Regions from separate parts of the Rhizobium sp. Root491 genome, predicted to be linked through region 2. Evidence: predicted binding sites of a transcription regulator. Region 2 holds the regulator's gene; the other holds the start of a gene.

Region 1 (10,359 bases), 320 kb from region 2:
TGGAGCGCCAGCTATGCGGATAGCTGTGCTTCAGACGGCCGCGCGCGAACAGGTTGTTGGCCGCGATCAGCGCCTTGATGACGCGCTCGTTGGCATCGCCCTTCTTGCCGTTATCATCCATGACGCGGGCCGCACCGCCTTCGGCAGACGGGCCGAAACCGGGTGCGTCCTCGGTGTAGAAACCGTCATCGCCAACGGGGAACGGGATGGCCGGCGAAACGCCGCGCGCTTCCAGCTCACGCTGATGCGCGGTCCAGACGTCAAAGTCCTCGCGGCCATGGCTCGGCGCGGTGTGCACGAAGCCCGTGCCTGCATCGTCGGTGACGTGGTCGCCATCGAGAAGCGGAACCGGGAAATCGTAGCCAAGCGACGCCAAAGGATGGGCGCAGGTGATGGCGGCCAGTTCTTCAGCTTTCACATCGCGCACGAACTTGAAGGTCACCTTCGCCTTGGCAGCAGCTTCATCGGCAAGCTTTCTGGCGAAGATCAGCTTTTCACCCGGCTGCGGCCCGAAATCGTTCTGCGCGCTTTCGACTTCGAACAGGCCATATTCGACCCGCGAGGAGAAGGCGATGGCGCGGTTGCCGGGGATGGTCCACGGCGTGGTTGTCCAGATGACGACAGAGACGCCGGAAAGAGCTGGCGCAGCGTCCTTCACCGGGAACTTCACCCAGATCATGTCGCTTTCAACGTCGTGATACTCGACCTCGGCTTCCGCCAGCGCCGTGCGCTCGACAACCGACCACATGATCGGCTTGGAACCGCGATAGAGCTGGCCGCTCTTGGCGATCTTCAGCAGTTCGCCGGCGATGCGGGCTTCCGCGTGGAAGTTCATGGTTGTGTAGGGGTTTTCGAAGTCACCCTCGATGCCGAGGCGCTTGAACTCTTCCGACTGAACCTTGATCCAGCCAGCCGCGAAGTCACGGCATTCCCTGCGGAACTCGTTGACCGGAACCTCGTCCTTGTTCTTGCCCTTGGCGCGGTAGGCTTCCTCGATCTTCCATTCGATCGGCAGGCCGTGGCAATCCCAGCCGGGCACGTAATTGGCGTCGAAACCGCGCATCTGGAACGAGCGGGTGATGACGTCTTTCAGGATCTTGTTCAGCGCATGGCCGATGTGGATGTTGCCGTTGGCATAGGGCGGGCCATCATGCAGCACGAATTTCTCGCGACCGGCGGCGGAGGCGCGGAGCTTTTTATACAGGCCCATTTCCTGCCAGCGCTTCACCGTTTCCGGTTCTTTCTGCGGCAGGCCGGCACGCATCGGGAAATCCGTCTGCGGCAAATAGAGGGTCGAGGAATAGTCGAATTTTTCTGCGGTGTCGCTCATAATTGTACCGTTGTTGCGCGCCGTGTCGGTCGCGCCGTCTCAATTTCAAAGAGGGCAAATACGGAAAGCGCCATGTCAAATGCCATGACGAGCGCCAAAATCCCGGACCTTCCGGCTCTTCAGAGCGGGCGGAAGGCCGGGCCAATAATTCGGCCTATCTGAACTTTAAACAGCAACCGGTATTGGGACATGGCCGGTTGTTTATGCGGTTTTCCGGCAAAAAGGAAGTGAAAAGCGACGACAATCCGGGACAGGATTATCTGCCCGCTCAAAATGCTATCTTCGCATCCAATTCACTGAGCGGCCGCACGCCTGACAGCATCGCCCGCGCCTCTTCCTCATCCCGCCTGATCTGCGCGACCAGCGGGTCCAAGCCGTCAAATTTCAGCTCGTCACGCAGGTGCCCGAAGAAGGATACCGAACAGACCTCACCATAGAGATCACCGGAAAAATCGAAGACGTAGGTTTCCAGAAGGGCCGCACCGTTATCGGTGACCGTCGGGCGGTAACCGAAGCTTGCAACGCCATCGTAAATCGCCCCGTCGGGGCGGCGGAACCGCACAGCATAGATGCCGGCTTTCAGCTCCGTTTCGGGTGAAAGCGCCATGTTGGCCGTTGGGTAACCCAGAGTTCGCCCCAGCTTCTGGCCGCCGATGACTTCACTTTCCACCGTGAAACGATACCCGAGTTGTCCGGCGGCACCTGCCACATCTCCTTCGCACAGAAGCGAGCGGATACGGCTAGAGGAGACGACATCCGCACCCTCGTCGCGAAAGGCATCCACGAGCGTCACGTCGAAGCCGTTGCGCTTGCCGGCCGCCATCAGAAATGCCGGGCCACCTTCGCGGCCCTTGCCGAAATGGAAATCAAAGCCGGTGACGACGGCGCTGGCGCCCAGCCAGTCGACCAGAATGGAATTGACGAACTCTTCCGCCGAGCGCTGCGAAAACTCGCGGTCGAAGGGGTATTCGATGACCGAGCGGAAACCGATGGCCTCGAGAATACGTGCCTTCAACGGCGCAGGCGTCAGGCGGAAGACCGGCGTTTCAGGGCGGAAGACGGAACGGGGATGCGGTTCGAAGGTCAGCACCAGTGCCGGAACGCCACGCGCCTCGGCCAGTTCCAGCGCCCGGTCCAGAACGGCGCGGTGGCCGCGATGCACACCGTCGAAATTGCCGATCGCGATGACGCCGCCGCGCAAGCCTTCAGGCAGCGGCTCCTTTTTTTCATTGCGATGAAAGACGGTCATTGCAGTCGATCCATTGTTTACGCCGGCTTACGCCAGACGTTTCCTAGGCAAGGCGGGGCATCCACCAGCCGGGAGCCGCGCCCTGCCCCTTCAGGTAGGCGTTCAGAAGCGCCTCGTCCGTCTGGCCATTCAACGTATATTCGGCAGCGTGAATGCCGCCGCTGATATAAAGAAGGTTGAGGCCGCTCGCAATTGCGCCCTTCACATCCGTCGGCATGCCATCGCCGATGGCGAGCACGCGATCCTTCGGGAAATCGCCGCGCACTTCTTTCGCCGCCGCAAGGCAGGCTTCATAGATCGGCGCGTGCGGTTTGCCGGCAATACGGACTTCGCCGCCAAGCTGTTCGTAATATGCGGCCATGGCGCCGGCGCAGGGAATGATGCGCTCGCCGCGCTCTACCACCAGATCGGGGTTGGCGCAGATCATCGGCGCCTTGCGGGCGATGAAGCCTTTCAGCATTTCCGTATAATCTTCCGGCGTTTCCGTCTCGTCATCGAAGAAACCGGTGCAGACGACGGATTCCGCTTCCACCTCGCCGACCCGTTCGACATCGAGACCTTCCAGCAGCGGCATGTCCCGCTCGGGGCCGAGCAGAAAGACTTTTCTCGGGCCTTCCGCGAACAGGCCGCGGGTGACGTCGCCCGATGTGATGATGCGGTCATAGGCCTCATCCGGCACGCCGAGAACGCGAAGCTGGGCGATGACACCGGGGGCCGGACGCGGCGAATTGGTGATGAGCACCACGGTCTTGCCGGCCTTGCGCGCGTCGTGCAGCGCAACCGCCGCATCCGGGAAAGCGCTGACACCATTATGCAGCACGCCCCAGACATCCGAAAGAACAACGTCGAACCCATCAGTGATTTCGCCGAGGGTGAGAATGCGATGGGCCATGATATGCTTTCCGGGTGCGAAAAAAGGGTGTGCGTCACATGGCAAAGCACGACGCCGATGGCAAGGAAAAAAGCGGTGCCAGGCCCGCCTCCAGACCACCGGCCACCATCCGAACATAAAACCCCTCTACGCCGAAAACGAAGGTTGCCTGAAAAAGAGCGATTTGTCCGCGCCCGTCAGAGCGTGGAAATTTTCTGTCATGGAACGCTGGTAACCATAGGCCGTGAAATTTTTCCGGCAGTGCGTTCTTGACTCCGGGGGGACGCCTCCTTATCTCGGCTTTGCTGGCACTCCAACAAGAGGAGTGCTAACACCCATCACGTGAACCTGCAAAAGGTTCCTGAAGTCATTTGATCGAGGGATTAGGCAATGACAAGCACCAATTTCCGCCCGCTTCATGATCGCGTCGTCGTTCGTCGCGTTGAGTCCGAAGCAAAGACCAAGGGCGGCATCATCATTCCCGATACCGCCAAGGAAAAGCCGCAGGAAGGCGAAATCGTCGCCGTCGGTTCCGGCGCTCGCGATGAGGCCGGCAAGGTCGTCGCTCTCGACGTCAAGGTTGGCGATCGCGTCCTGTTCGGCAAGTGGTCGGGCACCGAAGTCAAGCTCGACGGCGAAGACCTTCTGATCATGAAGGAAGCCGACATCATGGGTATCATCGGCTGATTTCGCCGCACCCATCGTTTCCTTAAATTTCAAGCCGGACCCCGTCCGGCCATTCGAAACCAGGAGTTTTGAAAATGGCAGCCAAAGAAGTCAAATTCGGCCGCACAGCGCGCGAAAAGATGCTCAAGGGCGTCGACATTCTCGCTGATGCAGTGAAGGTTACCCTCGGCCCGAAGGGTCGTAACGTCGTTATCGACAAGTCCTTCGGCGCACCGCGCATCACCAAGGACGGCGTTTCGGTCGCCAAGGAAATCGAACTCGAAGACAAGTTCGAGAACATGGGCGCACAGCTCGTTCGCGAAGTTGCCTCCAAGACCAACGACATCGCCGGTGACGGCACCACCACCGCAACGGTTCTGGCCCAGGCCATCGTTCGCGAAGGTGCAAAGGCAGTTGCTGCCGGCATGAACCCGATGGACCTCAAGCGCGGTATCGATCTGGCCGTTGCTGAAGTCGTCAAGGACCTTCAGGCCAAGGCCAAGAAGATCAACACTTCGGAAGAAGTTGCACAGGTCGGCACGATCTCTGCAAACGGCGAGCGTCAGATCGGTCTCGACATTGCTGAAGCAATGCAGCGCGTCGGCAACGAAGGCGTCATCACCGTTGAAGAAGCCAAGACCGCTGAAACCGAACTCGAAGTCGTCGAAGGCATGCAGTTCGACCGCGGCTACCTGTCGCCTTACTTCGTGACCAACCCGGAAAAGATGGTTGCGGACCTCGAAGACGCATACATCCTTCTGCACGAAAAGAAGCTTTCGAACCTCCAGGCCATGCTGCCTGTTCTCGAAGCTGTCGTTCAGACCGGCAAGCCGCTCGTCATCATCGCTGAAGACGTAGAAGGCGAAGCCCTTGCAACGCTCGTCGTCAACAAGCTGCGTGGCGGCCTCAAGATCGCTGCCGTCAAGGCTCCTGGCTTCGGCGATCGCCGCAAGGCCATGCTGGAAGACATCGCCATCCTGACCGGTGGTACCGTCATTTCCGAAGATCTGGGCATCAAGCTCGAAAGCGTTACCCTCGACATGCTCGGCAAGTCGAAGAAGGTTTCGATCTCCAAGGAAAACACCACGATCGTTGACGGTGCTGGCCAGAAGTCCGACATCGAAGGCCGTGTTGCCCAGATCAAGGCGCAGATCGAAGAAACCACTTCCGACTACGACCGCGAAAAGCTGCAGGAACGTCTTGCCAAGCTCGCTGGCGGCGTTGCCGTGATCCGCGTTGGCGGTTCGACGGAAGTTGAAGTGAAGGAAAAGAAGGACCGCATCGACGACGCTCTCAACGCGACGCGCGCTGCTGTTCAGGAAGGCATCGTACCGGGCGGCGGCGTTGCCCTGCTGCGTTCTTCCACGAAGATCACCGTCAAGGGTGAGAACGACGACCAGGAAGCCGGCATCAACATCGTCCGCAAGGCTCTGCAGTCTCTGGTTCGCCAGATTGCAGAAAACGCAGGTGACGAAGCTTCCATCGTTGTTGGCAAGATCCTCGACCGGAACGAAGACAACTACGGCTACAACGCCCAGACCGGCGAATATGGCGACCTGATCCAGCTCGGCATCGTCGACCCGGTCAAGGTTGTTCGCACGGCTCTGCAGAACGCAGCTTCGGTTGCTTCGCTGCTGATCACCACCGAAGCCATGATCGCCGAACTTCCTAAGAAGGAATCGGCAATGCCCCAGATGCCTGGCGGCGGCATGGGCGGCATGGACTTCTAATCAGTCCTGTCACTGGAATACGAAAGGGCGGTCTTCGGATCGCCCTTTTTTCGTTGCCGCCCATGCCTTTTGGTGATCTGGCGTCGCAAGCGCGACAGACGGGCGGCATTGAACTTCCAATCAGTCCTGTCACTGGAATACGAAAGGGCGGTCTTCGGATCGCCCTTTTTTCGTTGCCGCTCATGCCTTTTGGTGATCTGGCGTCGCAAGCGCGCCAGACGGGCGGCATGGACTTCCAATCAGTCCTGCCATTTGAATACGAAAGGGCGGTCTTCGGATCACCCTTTTTTCGTTGCCGCCCATGCCCCTTGTGAGAGCTGGCGCGATATCTTCACTTGCCGGGATCGGGCTTAAAAAATATTGTCTCTTTTTGAAACAGCGATAACTTTAGTCGGCTTGTTTTTGGCAGCGTGTGCAATAATCGGGTGCCGATAGAGGCGAATCACAATTGCCGATGGGGCGGATTTTCGCCCTCTCCAGTTTATAAGCACGACATTTAGTTGTCTTTTTTTCATATATTTCGCGATTACGATGAAGGAATACATATTATTTTTGATTTTCTCTCTGACAGGTTGTTGTGGGTAGAAGAAAATAAACTATAAGTCAGCGCCCGTGAGGGTGCCGCGGCGGGATGCAAGCATTGAAGGGGTTCGATGCTTGGCAAGCACGCTCGAATGCGGATGGCGATGAAAAATCAACTTGGCAGCGACGCTTGAGATTGCAGCGCTGGTACGATGTTCATGCGGGGGCGCGATTTGTTCGAAATATCAAGACGCAACGATGCTCTGCCTGCGGCCGCGACAACCATGCCGGATACTCAGACCCTCTCGCATTTCTTTATTTCGGAGGAATGGAGCGGCGATCTTTCGAGCGGCGTCATCAAGCTTGGCGAACATGCATCTTTCATGCATGGGCTGCCGCAGGGTGAGTGCGGCCTGCTCAGCCTGATTCGCTGTTACGATCGGGGTCACCACGACCGCGTGCTCGAAATTTTCGAACAGGCTTCTGCCGCACCCTCACGCTTCTGCTTTTCCACCGGCCTGTTCACCCTGCCGGCAATGCGGCAGCCGCTTATTTGCATGGGCGAATCCTCGGGTTTCGAGATCGGCCAGCAAGGGCGCATTTCGGGGCTCTTCCTGTTTCCGCGTTTCGAGGATATGCGCTTCGCCGCCTAGCGCGTTTCCAGTAAAACTGCGCAGCGGCTTTATGTCAGGAAATTTGCTAAAACAATTAGATAGATCGAGTCGAATGGTCCCGTTCAAACGGGGATGCGCGCTCAATGTTATTAGACGAGATTGTTGGTCGTTCACAAAATGAAGACAATTTGTCTTCTATTGTTCATCTTTATAGATGCATGATTTTCGGTCATTGATATCTCCAGACATCACCTTGCAGTTTAACCGGCGACACGCCGATCACTTACCGGAGATACTCCATGTCCAGCAGCCAGAACGCTCTCGTTCTCATCGCCCGCATTCTGCTTTCCTTCATCTTCATCTATTCCGGCTTCGGCAAACTCACCGATCCGGCTGGCACTGCCGGCATGATCTCGGGCGCCGGCATGCCTGCCGCAACCGCGCTTGCCTATCTTGCCGGCCTGTTCGAACTCGTTGCCGGTCTTGCCATTCTCGCCGGTTTCCAGACGAAGATCGCCGCATGGGCGCTTGCAGCATTCTGCGTGTTCACCGGCCTCGTATTCCACAGCGGCACCGTTGCCGTTCCCGGCTGGCCTGAGCCTGCTCTCGGCTGGATCAACACGCTGAACGGCATCATGCTGATGAAGAACATCACCCTTGCCGGCGCCTATATCCTGCTCGCAACCTTCGGTGCAGGCGCCTATTCCGTCGACGCAAAGCGCGGCTTCGTTACCGCCCGCGCCTGAGCCCATAGGCTGACCAAGAAAAAAGCCGCCGGAGCGATCCGGCGGCTTTTTCTTTTATGCTTTCAGACAGCCGCTTTTATTCGCGCCGCGATCTCCTGAACCGCCGGATCACCTTTGTGCTCCGGCTTGCGGGCGCGCACGAAACAGGCTTCCGAGCGGACGACGATGCCGTCGGAGAGGATTTTCAGGTGGTTAGCTTTCAGCGTCGAGCCGGTGGAGGTGATATCGACGATGATATCCGCCTGCCCTGCCGCCGGCGCACCTTCGGTGGCGCCAAGGCTTTCGACAATACGGTAAAGCTGAATGCCATGCTGGCGCGAAAAGAACTGCTGCGTCAGCCGCCAGTATTTGGTTGCGATTGCCAAACGGCGACCATGACGGGCACGGAATTCCGAGGCCACATCGCCGAGATCGGCCATGCTGTCCACATCCAGCCAGATTTCCGGCACGGCGACAACGACATCGGCATGGCCGAAACCGAGGCGGGCGCAGAATTCCACCTGCGCATCGGCGTTGGTCAGCCCCTCTCGCACCAGGTCTTCACCCGTCACGCCGAAATCCACGCTGCCAGCACCAATTTCGCGGGCGATCTCGGAGGCTGAGAGATAGGCAATCTCGATATCGTCGCGCCCTTCGATGCGGCCGCGATAGGACCGGTCGTTACCGACAGCTGCGACCTTCAGCCCGGCGCGTTCCAGAACGGCGGAGGCGTCTTCCTTCATCCGGCCCTTGGAGGGCAAGGCAATGGTGATCATGGCTTATCGCTCCCGCGCACCGTTTCGATGCGATCCAGCCAGAGGGAAAAGCCCACGGCCGGTATTTTTTCCTGCGCGCCAAGCAGCGTCAGCAGCCGGTCAAAACGGCCACCACCGGCCAAAACGCTATCGCTACCTTCTTCCATCACCTCGAAAACGAGGCCAGTATAATAATCGAGCGGACGGCCGAAGGCCGCGCCGTAGCTGACTGTTTCGAGATCGACCCCGGCATTCGCAAGGGCCGCGACACGCTTATCGAAAGCGGAAAGCGCACCGTCCAGTTTCAGCTTAGCCTTTGCGGCAAAATCGGCCAGAACTTGCGAGGCCTGCGGCAAGGGCGCCTGCAGGGCCAGGAACTGCTTGAGCAGTTCGAAACTCTCATCCGGCAGACGCGTGGCGGCAAGCGCCAGCTTTTCCCGCAGACGGCGGGCGATTTCCTGCGGCGAGCGGCTGGCATTGGTGGAATAGCCGGTTTCCTGCATTACCGTGTCGAGATAATCGACCAGCACCGCCTCTTCGCCCGTTGCCAGAAGTCCAGCGACCCGCGCGTCAAGGCCGGTCATGGGCTTGGGGTGCACGAGGCTTTCCAGCAGCGCGTCGAGCTGCGCCATATCGCCGAAAGCCTGCACCAGCCGTTTCTGCCAACCGAGCGGCAGGCCGAGCGCTGCCACGACCGCCTCGAACACCTGCTGGTCGCCCAGCGTGACGGCGAGCGAACGGCCAGGCAGAAGGCGTTTCAGGATGGCGGTTGCATCACTCACGGCGCGGGCATCGGCGGCGGCGATATCGGTATCGCCAAGATCCTCGATGCCGGCCTGATAAAACTCGTTCGCACCCTCCCGGCGCTGGCGGAAGACCTCGCCCAGATAGGAGTAACGCTTCGGCGTACCCGTCGCCGTCTCGATATGGCGCAGGCAAACGGGAATAGTGAATTCCGGGCGCAGACAAAGGCTTTCACCTGTCTCGCTCTCCGTCATGAAAATACGCCGGCGCAAATCCTCGCCCGCCATATCCAGAAACGGTTCGGCAGGCTGGATGACAGGCGTGTTCACACGACTTGTGCGGCGCGCGGCGAATTCTTCCAGTAGCTCTCCGGAAAATTCCGGCATGTCGATCAGGGGCATGGAACGGTACTTTTCGTCACGGTTCGAGCGGCTGCATCATTTCGATGCGGTTTCCGAAGGGATCGAGGACATAAAACCGGTGATATCCTTCGAGCGGCTCATCCTCAACCACATGGTAGCCTGCAGTTTCAAGTGTTTTTCGCAAGATACTGAGATCGTCTACCAGAAAGGCAGGATGGGCTTTCCTGGCAGGTCTGAAATCCTGATCGATGCCGAGGTGGAGTTTTATCGGTCCAGATGAGAACCAACATCCGCCGCGCGCCGCCAGATTGGCGGGTTTTGCCTGCTCCGCAAAGCCGAGCAGGTCGCCATAAAAGGCGCGCGCCTCGTCTTCCCGGCCGACGGGCATCGCCAGTTGAAGGTGATCGAGCGCGAGGATCGCCATCGCCTCAGCGCCCTTCAACGGCGCGGCGAACGTCCTCTGCATGATGCTCCAGAATCTCGCGAACCTTCGCCACCAGTTCGGCTTCTGGCGCGGTGATCTGTGCCACCCGCGCTTCGCGCCAGCTGGCATTGTCCTCGATTTCACCCGACAGGCGCTTGCCTTCGATCAGGTCCTTGATCTGCACCACGCCTTCGGCGCGCTCGTCACCACCCTGGATGATGGCGATGGGGGAGCCGAGACGGTCGGCATATTTCAGCTGATTGCCGAATTTCTTCCAGTTGCCCTGGTACATTTCGGCGCGGATGCCCTCGGCACGCAGCGCCTGCGTGAAGCGCTGGTAACGGCCCATGCTGTCCACATCGCCATC
Region 2 (10,359 bases):
ATAGGTCAGGTTATGGCGGCTTTCCGCACCGGGGCGGGCGTGATTGGAAACCTCGTACGCCGGCATGCCGTAACGCTCGGTGATTTCTTGCGTCGCTTCATAAAGCACCGCCGAATGCTCGCCATCCGGTACGATCAGCTTGCCAGCCTTGTGCAGCCCGTAAAACGGCGTGCCTTCCTCGATAGTGAGCTGATAGAGCGACAGATGGTCGACGGCGTAGGAGACGGCTTCCTTCAGCTCAGCGTCCCATTCGGCCACCGTCTGGTTCGGGCGGGCGTAAATCAGATCGAAGGACATGCGCGGAAAAATCTCCCGCGCCAGACGGATGGCTTTAAGCGCATCGGCAACATCATGCAGACGGCCAAGGAACTTCAGGTCCCGGTCGTTCAGCGCCTGGACGCCGAGCGAGACGCGATTGACGCCGGCTGCCCGGTAACCGCGAAACCGCTCCGCCTCGACGCTTGAAGGATTGGCCTCCATGGTGATCTCGATACCATCAGGCACATGCCAGAAGCGCGAAACGCCATCAAGAAGCGCGCCTACGGTCTGCGGGTCCATCAGCGAAGGTGTGCCGCCGCCCATGAAAATGCTGGTAACGACACGCGGACCGCTGAGCGCCCGCATCTTTGCCATTTCGCTGAGGAACGCCGCAGTGAACCGTTCCTGATCCACCGGGCGGTGGCGGACATGGCTGTTGAAATCGCAATAGGGGCATTTGGCCGCACAGAAGGGCCAGTGCAGATAGATCCCGAAACCGGGATCGCCCGTATCCGGCAGAAGCGACGCGCCGGGGGCAGAAAGTTGGTGCTCCCCGGTCATCGGGTTCATGCCTCCAGACAGGTTTCGACGAATTTTTTGAACGCGCGGGCACGGTGGGAGAGCGCAAACGCATCGCCGTGCTTCCAGCCGTGTTTTTCGTCTGCGGTCATTTCACCGAATGTGGTGTCGTAACCTTCCGGTTTGAAGATCGGGTCATAGCCGAAACCGCTCGTTCCGCGCGGGGGCCACGCCACCGTGCCTTCCACCTCGCCGCGAAAATATTCGACATGCCCGTCCGGCCAGGCAAGGCACAGCACGCTGACGAAGCGGCCCGTGCGGTCTTCCGGCTTCGTTGCACCGCGTTCGGCAAGCGCATCCTCGACCTTCTGCATGGCCATGGCGAAGTCGCGCGTACCGTCAGCGGTTTCCGCCCAATTGGCGGTGTAAACGCCCGGCGCGCCATCCAGCGCATCGATCACCAGACCGGAATCGTCAGACAGAGCCGGCAGGCCGGACGCCTTCGCAGACGCAAGCGCCTTGATGGCAGCATTTTCCTCAAAGGTGGTGCCTGTCTCGTCCGGCTCCACGAAGTTCAGCTCCGCAGCCGATTTGGCTGAAAAGCCGAAAGGCCCGATCAGGTCGGCGATTTCGGCGATCTTGCCCTTGTTGTGGCTGGCGACAACGATCGTTCTGGTATCGAGCTTGCGCATGACGTTTTCCTGTCGGCTCAGGCGATTGCCTGCTTCTGAAGGGCCACCAGTTCGCTGCATCCGGCCTTTGCAAGACCGAGCAGCGTCAGGAATTCCTCTTCGGAGAAGGGGGCACCTTCCGCGGTTCCCTGCACTTCGACGATGCCGCCGGAGCCGGTGATGACGAAATTCGCATCGGTCTCGGCGGAGGAATCCTCGAGATAATCGAGATCGATGACCGGCTGTTTTGCAAAGATGCCGCAGGAGATCGCGGCGATATGGTCTTTCAGGACCTTCTCGACCTTGATCATGTTGCGGGTTTCCATCCACTTCAGGCAATCATGCAGGGCGATCCATGCGCCGGTGATGGAAGCCGTGCGCGTGCCGCCATCGGCCTGAATGACGTCGCAGTCAATGCTGATCTGGCGCTCGCCAAGCGCCTGGAGGTCGACCACTGCGCGCAGCGAGCGGCCGATAAGGCGCTGGATTTCCTGCGTGCGTCCGCCCTGCTTGCCGGCTGAGGCCTCGCGTTTCATCCGCTCATGGGTGGAACGCGGCAGCATGCCGTATTCGGCGGTGACCCAGCCCTTGCCGCTGTTGCGCAGCCACGGCGGCGTCTTTTCCTCAAGGCTTGCGGTGACGAGCACATGCGTATCACCGAATTTGACCAGACAGGAACCTTCGGCATGTTTCGAGAAATTGCGCTCGAAGGAAACCTTGCGCATCTGATCGGTTTTTCTGCCTGAAGGCCGCATATGATCCACTCTCCATGTTGGTTCCTGCCTTCTAAGGCGCGCCCCGGGGTTTTGCAAAGCCAATTTCCATTTTGCCGCAGCGGTGCAACGCATTATATTGGTACGGACAGAGTTTTGACGATAAAGAACGGATGATATGGGCTTTTCCGCACCGCTTTCAAAAGATCAGGCATCGTTGCTGGATGAACGGTCGCGGGAGATTTTCCGGCGCATCGTCGAAGGCTATCTCGACACCGGCGAACCCTTGGGGTCGCGCAGCCTGTCGCGGCTGTTGCCGATGTCGCTTTCACCGGCCTCCGTTCGCAACGTCATGAGCGACCTCGAGGAACTGGGTCTCATCTATTCGCCGCATATCAGCGCCGGTCGCCTGCCCACCCAGACGGGGCTGCGCTTCTTCGTGGACGCATTCATGCAGGTGGGCGATCTGCCCGCCGATGAGAGAGCCAGTATCGACCGCCAGATCGGTCCGGTCGCCGGCCACGAGCAATCGCTGGAAGGGTTGCTGACGGAGGCAAGCCGCATGCTTTCAGGCATGTCGCGCGGTGCCGGCCTGGTGCTGACGGCCAAGAGCGACGTCATTCTCAAGCATGTTGAATTCATCCGGCTGGAGCCCACCAAGGCGCTTGCCGTGCTGGTAGGGGACCACAATCAGGTCGAAAACCGTATCATCGAATTGCCGGTCGGCATTTCGTCATCGCAATTGACAGAGGCGGCAAATTTCATCAATGCCCATCTTTCCGGGCAGACGCTGCAAGAACTGCGGGGCCAGTTTCAGACGCAGCGTGCCGAATTGCAGTCGGAACTCGGCACGCTCGCGCAGGACCTCATTGAACGTGGTCTCGCCATATGGGCGGGCGACAATGAAGAGGGCAAGCTCGGCCGCCTCATCGTCCGCGGACGCTCCAACCTGCTGGAAGGTCTGGCCGGTGAGGAAGATATCGATCGTGTGCGCCTGCTGTTCGACGATCTGGAACGTAAGGAAAATCTCATCGAGATACTCAACCTTGCGGAAAGTGGCTCAGGCGTCAGGATTTTCATCGGCTCGGAAAACAAGCTCTTCTCGCTGTCAGGCTCGTCACTGATCGTGGCACCTTATCGGGATGAGGAAAATCGCGTTGTGGGTGCCGTCGGCGTCATCGGTCCCACGAGGCTAAATTACGCCCGTATCGTGCCTATGGTGGACTACACCGCACAAATTATGGCCCGCCTTTCCCGAAAGCAGAGATAGGACAAGCCCGCAAGGTTAGAGAATGCGGCAAGCTTTTCGCCGCAAGCCTTGATTTTTGCCCTTCAAACCTCGATATCGGGCGCAACCAACAATATTCAAATCTGGAGAACGTCATGACCGACGATACGAAAAAGCCCGGACCTGACGCGGACGTCGCCGAAGAGTTTGTCGAACCCGCATTTACAGGGGAAGAGACGGCGGAAGCTGCCGAGCCCGATCCGATCGAACTGCTCAGGGCCGAAAATGCCGATCTGCGCGACAAGTTCCTGCGTCTTGCAGCAGAAATGGACAATCTTCGTCGCCGCACCGAGCGCGAAGTCAAGGATGCGAAGGCCTATTCTCTCGCCGCTTTCGCGCGCGACATGCTTGCCGTTTCCGACAATCTTCGCCGCGCTCTTGAAGCCATTCCTGACGAACTCAAGACCAATGGCGAAGCCGGTCTCAACGGCCTGATCGAAGGTGTCGAGATGACGGAGCGCTCGATGCTCTCGACGCTGGAGCGACATGGCGTCAAAAAGATCGATGCGGAAGGCCAGAAATTCGATCCGAATTTCCACCAGGCGATGTTCGAAATTCCGAACACAGCAGTTCCGAACAACACGGTACTGCAGGTGGTTCAGGCCGGTTTCACCATCGGTGACCGGGTGCTGCGCCCCGCCATGGTTGGCGTCTCAAAGGGTGGCCCGAAGGTGGAGACCGCCGCAGCGCCCGAGCCGGGCACCGCCTCCGTCAACGAGAAGGATGCGTGAGGCATTCCCTCATCTAAAGCGCGTCCGGATATAAAAACCGGGACGCGCTTTTGTTTGAAATGCTCCAATAAAAAACGCGCCTCAAGGGCGCGTTTTTTGTCCATGGAAAGGACCGTCGGCAGCCTTTGATCAGGCAGCGGTCGCCTGCTCCTGATTGAGGAAGGCGTAAATTGCCGTGTCGGAATCGGTGGCACGCAGCTTGGCCACCAGCTCGGGGTCGCGCAAAGCTCGGGCAATTCTCGACAGCGCCTTCAGATGATCCGCGCCGGCGCCTTCGGGTGCAAGCAGCAGGAAAACCAGATCGACCGGCTGGTCATCCAGCGCCTCGAAATCAACAGGTGTTTCAAGACGTGCGAAGACGCCGGTGATCTGATGGATGCTGCTCAGCTTGCCATGCGGAATGGCAATGCCGTGCCCCACACCGGTGGAGCCGAGTTTCTCACGCTGGAGGATGACGTCGAAAACTTCCCGTTCCGAGACTCCGGTAATTCTGGCTGCCTTTGCGGCCAGCTCCTGAAGCAATTGCTTTTTGGAATTCACCTTGAGGGCGGGAATAATCGCATCTTGTTGCAGCAAATCTGCCAACGCCATTCTCTTTTTCCTTCATGCCATCGAGACGATGCAGGAGGCAGATACGCTTTCGCGCTCTGCCTCCCATGTCTTGTCAGACTGTTCAGCTCTTGATCGTTTCCGCGTCGATCCAGCCAATATTGCCGTCATGTCGTCGGTAGACGATGTTGAGATATTCCTTGCCGGGGCTGCGGAACAGCAGAACCGGTTCGTCCGTCATGTCGAGCGCCATCACGGCGCTGGCGACGGACATCGTCTTTATCTGTTTCGAACTTTCCGCAACGATCGTGGGTGCGTAGTCTTCCGGAACCTCGTGGTCCTCATCGGGGACAGCATCCATTACCGTATAGGCGATTTCCGACATCGCGCCGTTCGCCGCGGAACCATTGTGGTGATGGTCCTTCAGCTTCCGTTTGTAGCGACGCAGGCGCTTCTCGATACGCTCGGCGGCGGCATCGAAACTCGCTTGCGGATCATTTGCCTGACCCGCCGCATGCAATACAACGCCCGTATCGAGATGCAGTTTGCAATCGGCTGCAAAACGCGATCCGGACTTCTCTACGGTCACTTGGCCTGAATACCCCCCATCGAAGTATTTGGTAACTGCCAGACCTATATTGTCCTCAATCCGCTGCCGGAAAGATTCGCCGATCTCCATATGTTTACCAGATACACGCACACTCATGGAAAATTTCCTTTTTGTAGTGATTTGCGAGTACCAGCTTACGTCAAGCCGCGCGCGCATCCAAGCGTTTCGAAGGCCTTTAAAAGCCCCCATTCGAATTTTACGCCCATGGACGGTGGAGATGAATCCGTTACAAATGACCTTGCTTACGTGTGCGGCGGGCTTCTAGCCCTTGCCGTAGCAAGAGTCAATGGTGCGGCTGGAAAGCCCTGAAAACGTGACCAGCGCCACCGCTCAGAACGCCGACAGTCTGGCCAGGGCCTTCTTCTCGCGCCGTCTCTGAACGGAGGATGGGATGTTCATCGCCTCGCGATATTTGGCCACGGTCCGGCGGGCAAGATCGATACCACTCTTTTTCAGATTATCGACGATATCGTCATCGGAAAGCACTGCGTCGGCGGCCTCCTGCGCGATCATCGCCTTGATGCGATGACGCACGGCTTCTGCCGAATGGCTGTCACCGCCTTCCACCGAGCTGATGGAAACACTGAAGAAATATTTCAGCTCAAACAGGCCGCGCGGCGTCAGCATGTATTTTTTCGACGTCACCCGGCTGACGGTGGATTCGTGCATCTTGATGGCGTCGGCCACCGTCTTGAGGTTCAGCGGGCGCAGGTGGTCCACGCCATTGACGAGAAAGGCGTCCTGCTGGCGCACGATTTCGGTCGCCACCTTCATGATCGTTCTGGCGCGCTGGTCGAGGCTGCGGGTCAGCCAATGGGCCGTCTGCATGCATTCGGAAAGGAAATCCTGATCCTCTCCCTCACGCGACTTGTGCCTTGAAACCTCTGCGAAATAGGTCTGGTTGATGAGCACGCGCGGCAGGGTCTCGGGGTTGATTTCCACAAGCCAGCCGCCGGCAGAGGAGGGGCGAATGATGATATCAGGAACGATTGTCTCGGAAACGGTCGAATCGTAACCAGCGCCCGGACGCGGATTGAGCGTGCGGATTTCCGCCAGCATGTCGAGAAGGTCTTCCTCATCCACGCCGCAGAGTTTTTTTAGAGAAGCGAAATCCCGTTTCGCCAGAAGCTCCAGATTGTCGATAAAAGCCCGCATTGCCGGATCAAGCCTGTCCTTCTGGGCAAGCTGGATCGCCAGACATTCGCTCAGCGAGCGGGAAAACACGCCGGGAGGATCAAAGCCCTGAAGCGTCTCCAGAATGCGCTCCACTGCCGAAGGCGCCGCCCCCAGCCGTTCAGCGACGTCTTCGACGGCATCTACGGCGATATATCCGGTCTCGTCGAGCTGGCCGATCAGCGCATCGGCGATCATCCTGTCTTCCACAGAGGATATGGCGAGAGGCAATTGCTGATTGAGATGGTCGCTGAGGGTCTGTTTCGCGGCAACGAAGTCGTCGAGATCGTAACTCTCGCCTGACTCCTGCCCGGGCATGGATTTCCACTGCCCCGCCAGTTCGGGTGCGTCGGGCTTTCTGGGTTCGGTATCGTCGGGAAAGACATTTTCGAAGCTGGTGTCGAGCTGTTCGCCGAGATTTGCCGCGCGATCGCCGTACCAGTCGTCGCTGTCGGCCGTTACCGGCGCGGACTTGTCGGACCCTTCGCTGTCGGCATCGCCGAAATTCTCCGCATCAGCAGGGGTATCGTTGCTCAAATCGCCGTCGTTTGCCGCAATTTCAAGCAAAGGATTGCGCTCCACCTCCTGCGCGATGAACTGAGTCAGTTCGAAATGCGTCATCTGAAGCAGCTGGATGGACTGCATCAGTTGCGGTGTCATCACGAGAGACTGGTTTTGACGCAGCAAAAGGCTGGCAGATAATGCCATGGCGGACGCGAAACTCCCCTTACAGCTTCTTCGTCGCCACAAATTTCATAAATTTTGCGCAGGCAACGAAACTTGGCCCAAAAATTGCTTTTTTATTATGTTTGGTCAAGCGTCACTGCGGGGCGCGATGAAGAATCTTTCGCGCCCGGGAGCTTAAAGGCTAAAATTATTGCCGAGATAGAGCCGGCGCACATCCGGATTGTTGACGATATCGTCTGCACGGCCATGGGTCAGAACCTCACCGGCATGGATGATATAGGCGCGGTCGATGAGGCCGAGCGTTTCGCGGACATTGTGGTCGGTGATGAGAACGCCGATCCCGCGCGCGGTCAAATGTCTGACAAGGTTCTGAATGTCGCTGACGGAGATCGGATCGACGCCGGCAAAAGGTTCGTCTAGAAGCATGAAGGTCGGGTCGGTCGCCAGAGCACGGGCGATTTCCAGACGGCGACGTTCGCCGCCCGACAGGGCGACAGCGGGCGATTTGCGCAGCTGCGCAATGTGGAACTCTTCCAGCAACTCATCGAGCTTGCGGCTGCGCTTGGCGCTGTCAGGTTCGTGCACTTCCAGCACGGCGCGGATGTTTTCCTCGACTGTCAGTCCACGGAAAATGGAGGCTTCCTGCGGCAGGTAGCCGACACCGAGGCGGGCACGCCTGTACATCGGCATGGTGGTGACGTCGTTGCCGTTGATGGCGATCTTGCCGCTATCGACGGGTACGAGGCCCGTGATCATGTAGAAACAGGTGGTTTTGCCCGCGCCGTTCGGGCCAAGCAGCCCCACGGCTTCACCACGGCGCACGACCAGCGAGACGCCGTTGACGACGCGCCGTGTATTATAGGTCTTCGTCAGACCATGCGCGATCAGGGTGCCGTCATAGCGAGCCTTGTCGGCCTGCGACGCAGCGTCCACAGGTCGGTCGCGCCCACCGCCAAATATTTTTGAGATCGAGGCTATCTTCACGAGGTGAGACTACTGTTTCTTCTGCTGCGATTTCGGATCGAGCATGATCCGGACAGGGCCGCCGCAGCTTTCAAGCTTTGCCTGCCCCGAATTCATCAGAACAGTGAGCTTGCAGCCGGTGAAAACATTCGCGCCCTCGGACAGCACAACCTGCTTGCCGGTCAGAATGAAGGTCTGCGCCGCCATGTCGAATTCGCCGTGATCGGCCGTTGCCTTCTGCGTCTCGGACGTCAGGTAGACGTTATTGTCGACGAAGATTTTTTCGATGTTGGCGTCACCACTGGTGAGCGAGGAACCTTCACCCTTGTAATTGACCGTCATCTTGCCGGCCTGAAGGGTGGTGGTGCCCTGCACAACTTTCACGTTACCGGTGAAATAGGCCTTGCGCTCCTGGTCCCGAATCTCGAGCTGATCGCTTTCGATAGCGATCGGCTGGTCGCCGGAGAGCTTGACGCCTGTCATGTTGCTGGTGGTGTTCTGAGCGAAAGCCACGGTTGCAAGACAGGAAAAAGCAAAAGCTGCGGCTGTAACGCCTGCGGATTTGCCAAGGGAAACGGGACGGGAAATTTGCATCATCTGGACCGGGCTCTCACTTGCCTTCATTCTTGATATTGGATGCAGCGATACGTGCGCGTACCTGCCCCGAAAATGTAATAGTCTTGCCATTATCCGCGATATCAATCGATTGCGCAACAATGGCGCCGTCGTTTGTTTTGATCGAAACCGGCTCTTTGCTGCTCATTTTTCCAGCCTTCAGATCGACATCCGCAGATTGGAACTTCGCTTGTATGCCATTGCTGAGATTGATGTCAAAAGGGGCGGTCATCTTCAGCGTGTTGGTGGCCCGGTCGAAAATGCCTTCCTTGGCGATCACCTGGGCGACGCTGTCGTTCACAGGCACAGCAGCCAGAACCCTTTCGAGCGTCATGAGGTTGGGGTTGGCGATATCCTGCAACGCACGGTCTGCGTTCATGGAGTAGTCGATCCCCTTCTCGTTGCGGCCCGCAACGGCCGGCTTTTCCATCACGATCTTGCCGTCTTCGATCCTTGCGCTTTCAAGCGAAACCTCTTCGGGCGCCCAGGTGCGAATGAGCGAAACGGCGACGAAGGCAAACGAGATGATCGCCGCACCGAGCGGCAGAATGATTTTCAGCCGCTTCACGCGCGCGGAATGCCTCAGCGCGCGCTCGTAAGCGCCGTTCTGGTCATTGGGCAGCGGAAACGCTGGCGCGGGTTGGCGGAGTCTTTCGAGCATAAGAGTGGGTCCGGAAAACTTCCTGGGCGCCACTTTGGCGCGCAACTGAAGCTTATATGTTTATCTTGATGTCTTTGGCATGAGTGCTTTGTCCTGCCAATATGGTTTTTGTCTGGAAAGGTGCAAGGGAAATGCGAATTTAATCGTAATTCTGGTTTCCTTATTGTTTCCTTGCGGCTTCGCGCTAGAAGAACCATATGGCCATGACGCTTACATTACGCTTCAAATGCCGGAAGGCAGGGGTTTTCGATGGATAATATGGCGATAGCGGATCGCAGACGATTGCGCCGCAAGCTGACTTTCTGGCGGATTGCCGCTGTTTTTCTGTTTGTCGCCGGCATTTTCGGCCTCTACCGGTTTTTATGGGCCACCCCGCAGCAAAGCGAGAGACCCCATATTGCCCGTGTCCAGATCTCCGGGCTGATCCAGGACAATACCGAACTTCTGGAGCGGCTGGACAAGATTGCCAAGAGCGACAATGTCAAAGGGCTGATCGTGTCGATTTCATCGCCCGGTGGCACCACCTATGGCGGCGAGCGCATCTTCAAGGCCATTCGCGGCGTTGCGGAAAAGAAGCCGGTGGTGTCCGATGTCCGCACGCTTGCCGCCTCCGCTGGATATATGATCGCATCTGCAGGTGACGTCATCGTCGCTGGCGAAACCTCGATCACCGGCTCGATCGGCGTGATCTTTCAATATCCCCAGATCGGCCAGCTGATGGATAAGCTCGGCGTCTCGCTGCAGGAAATAAAGTCCTCTCCGATGAAGGCGGAGCCTTCGCCGTTCCATGAGGCGCCCGAAGAGGCGAAGACGATGATCCGTTCCATGGTGATGGACAGCTACGGCTGGTTCGTCGATCTTGTGGCCGATCGCCGCGAATTGCCGCGCGAGGATGTGTTGAAACTGGCGGACGGATCGATT

What was found. Region 2 encodes HrcA, which represses chaperone genes, less so after heat shock. Its sites were predicted from a motif close to GTTAGCACTCNCNNNNNGNGAGTGCTAAC; they were not measured.
Region 1: the regulator HrcA is predicted to act here: its motif matches at 3,755-3,783, upstream of groES (co-chaperone GroES).

Annotation. Positions count from the first base shown of each region.
Region 1 covers NZ_LMFF01000001.1:781,219-791,577, forward strand. Annotated here, with positions in the region: gene ileS (isoleucine--tRNA ligase) at 1-1,330, opposite strand, end outside; gene ASD46_RS03930 (bifunctional riboflavin kinase/FAD synthetase) at 1,599-2,579, opposite strand; gene ASD46_RS03935 (TIGR01459 family HAD-type hydrolase) at 2,623-3,471, opposite strand; gene groES (co-chaperone GroES) at 3,841-4,137, shown strand; gene groL (chaperonin GroEL) at 4,212-5,846, shown strand; gene ASD46_RS03950 (hypothetical protein) at 6,587-7,021, shown strand; gene ASD46_RS03955 (DoxX family protein) at 7,282-7,728, shown strand; gene hisG (ATP phosphoribosyltransferase) at 7,791-8,483, opposite strand; gene ASD46_RS03965 (ATP phosphoribosyltransferase regulatory subunit) at 8,480-9,607, opposite strand; gene ASD46_RS03970 (VOC family protein) at 9,624-9,992, opposite strand; gene hisS (histidine--tRNA ligase) at 9,997-10,359, opposite strand, start outside.
Region 2 covers NZ_LMFF01000001.1:1,100,447-1,110,805, reverse strand. Annotated here, with positions in the region: gene hemW (radical SAM family heme chaperone HemW) at 1-819, opposite strand, end outside; gene rdgB (RdgB/HAM1 family non-canonical purine NTP pyrophosphatase) at 825-1,469, opposite strand; gene rph (ribonuclease PH) at 1,487-2,203, opposite strand; gene hrcA (heat-inducible transcriptional repressor HrcA) at 2,340-3,431, shown strand; gene grpE (nucleotide exchange factor GrpE) at 3,545-4,180, shown strand; gene ptsN (PTS IIA-like nitrogen regulatory protein PtsN) at 4,310-4,771, opposite strand; gene hpf (ribosome hibernation-promoting factor, HPF/YfiA family) at 4,854-5,435, opposite strand; gene rpoN (RNA polymerase factor sigma-54) at 5,670-7,220, opposite strand; gene lptB (LPS export ABC transporter ATP-binding protein) at 7,374-8,183, opposite strand; gene ASD46_RS05455 (LptA/OstA family protein) at 8,193-8,759, opposite strand; gene lptC (LPS export ABC transporter periplasmic protein LptC) at 8,773-9,438, opposite strand; gene sppA (signal peptide peptidase SppA) at 9,688-10,359, shown strand, end outside.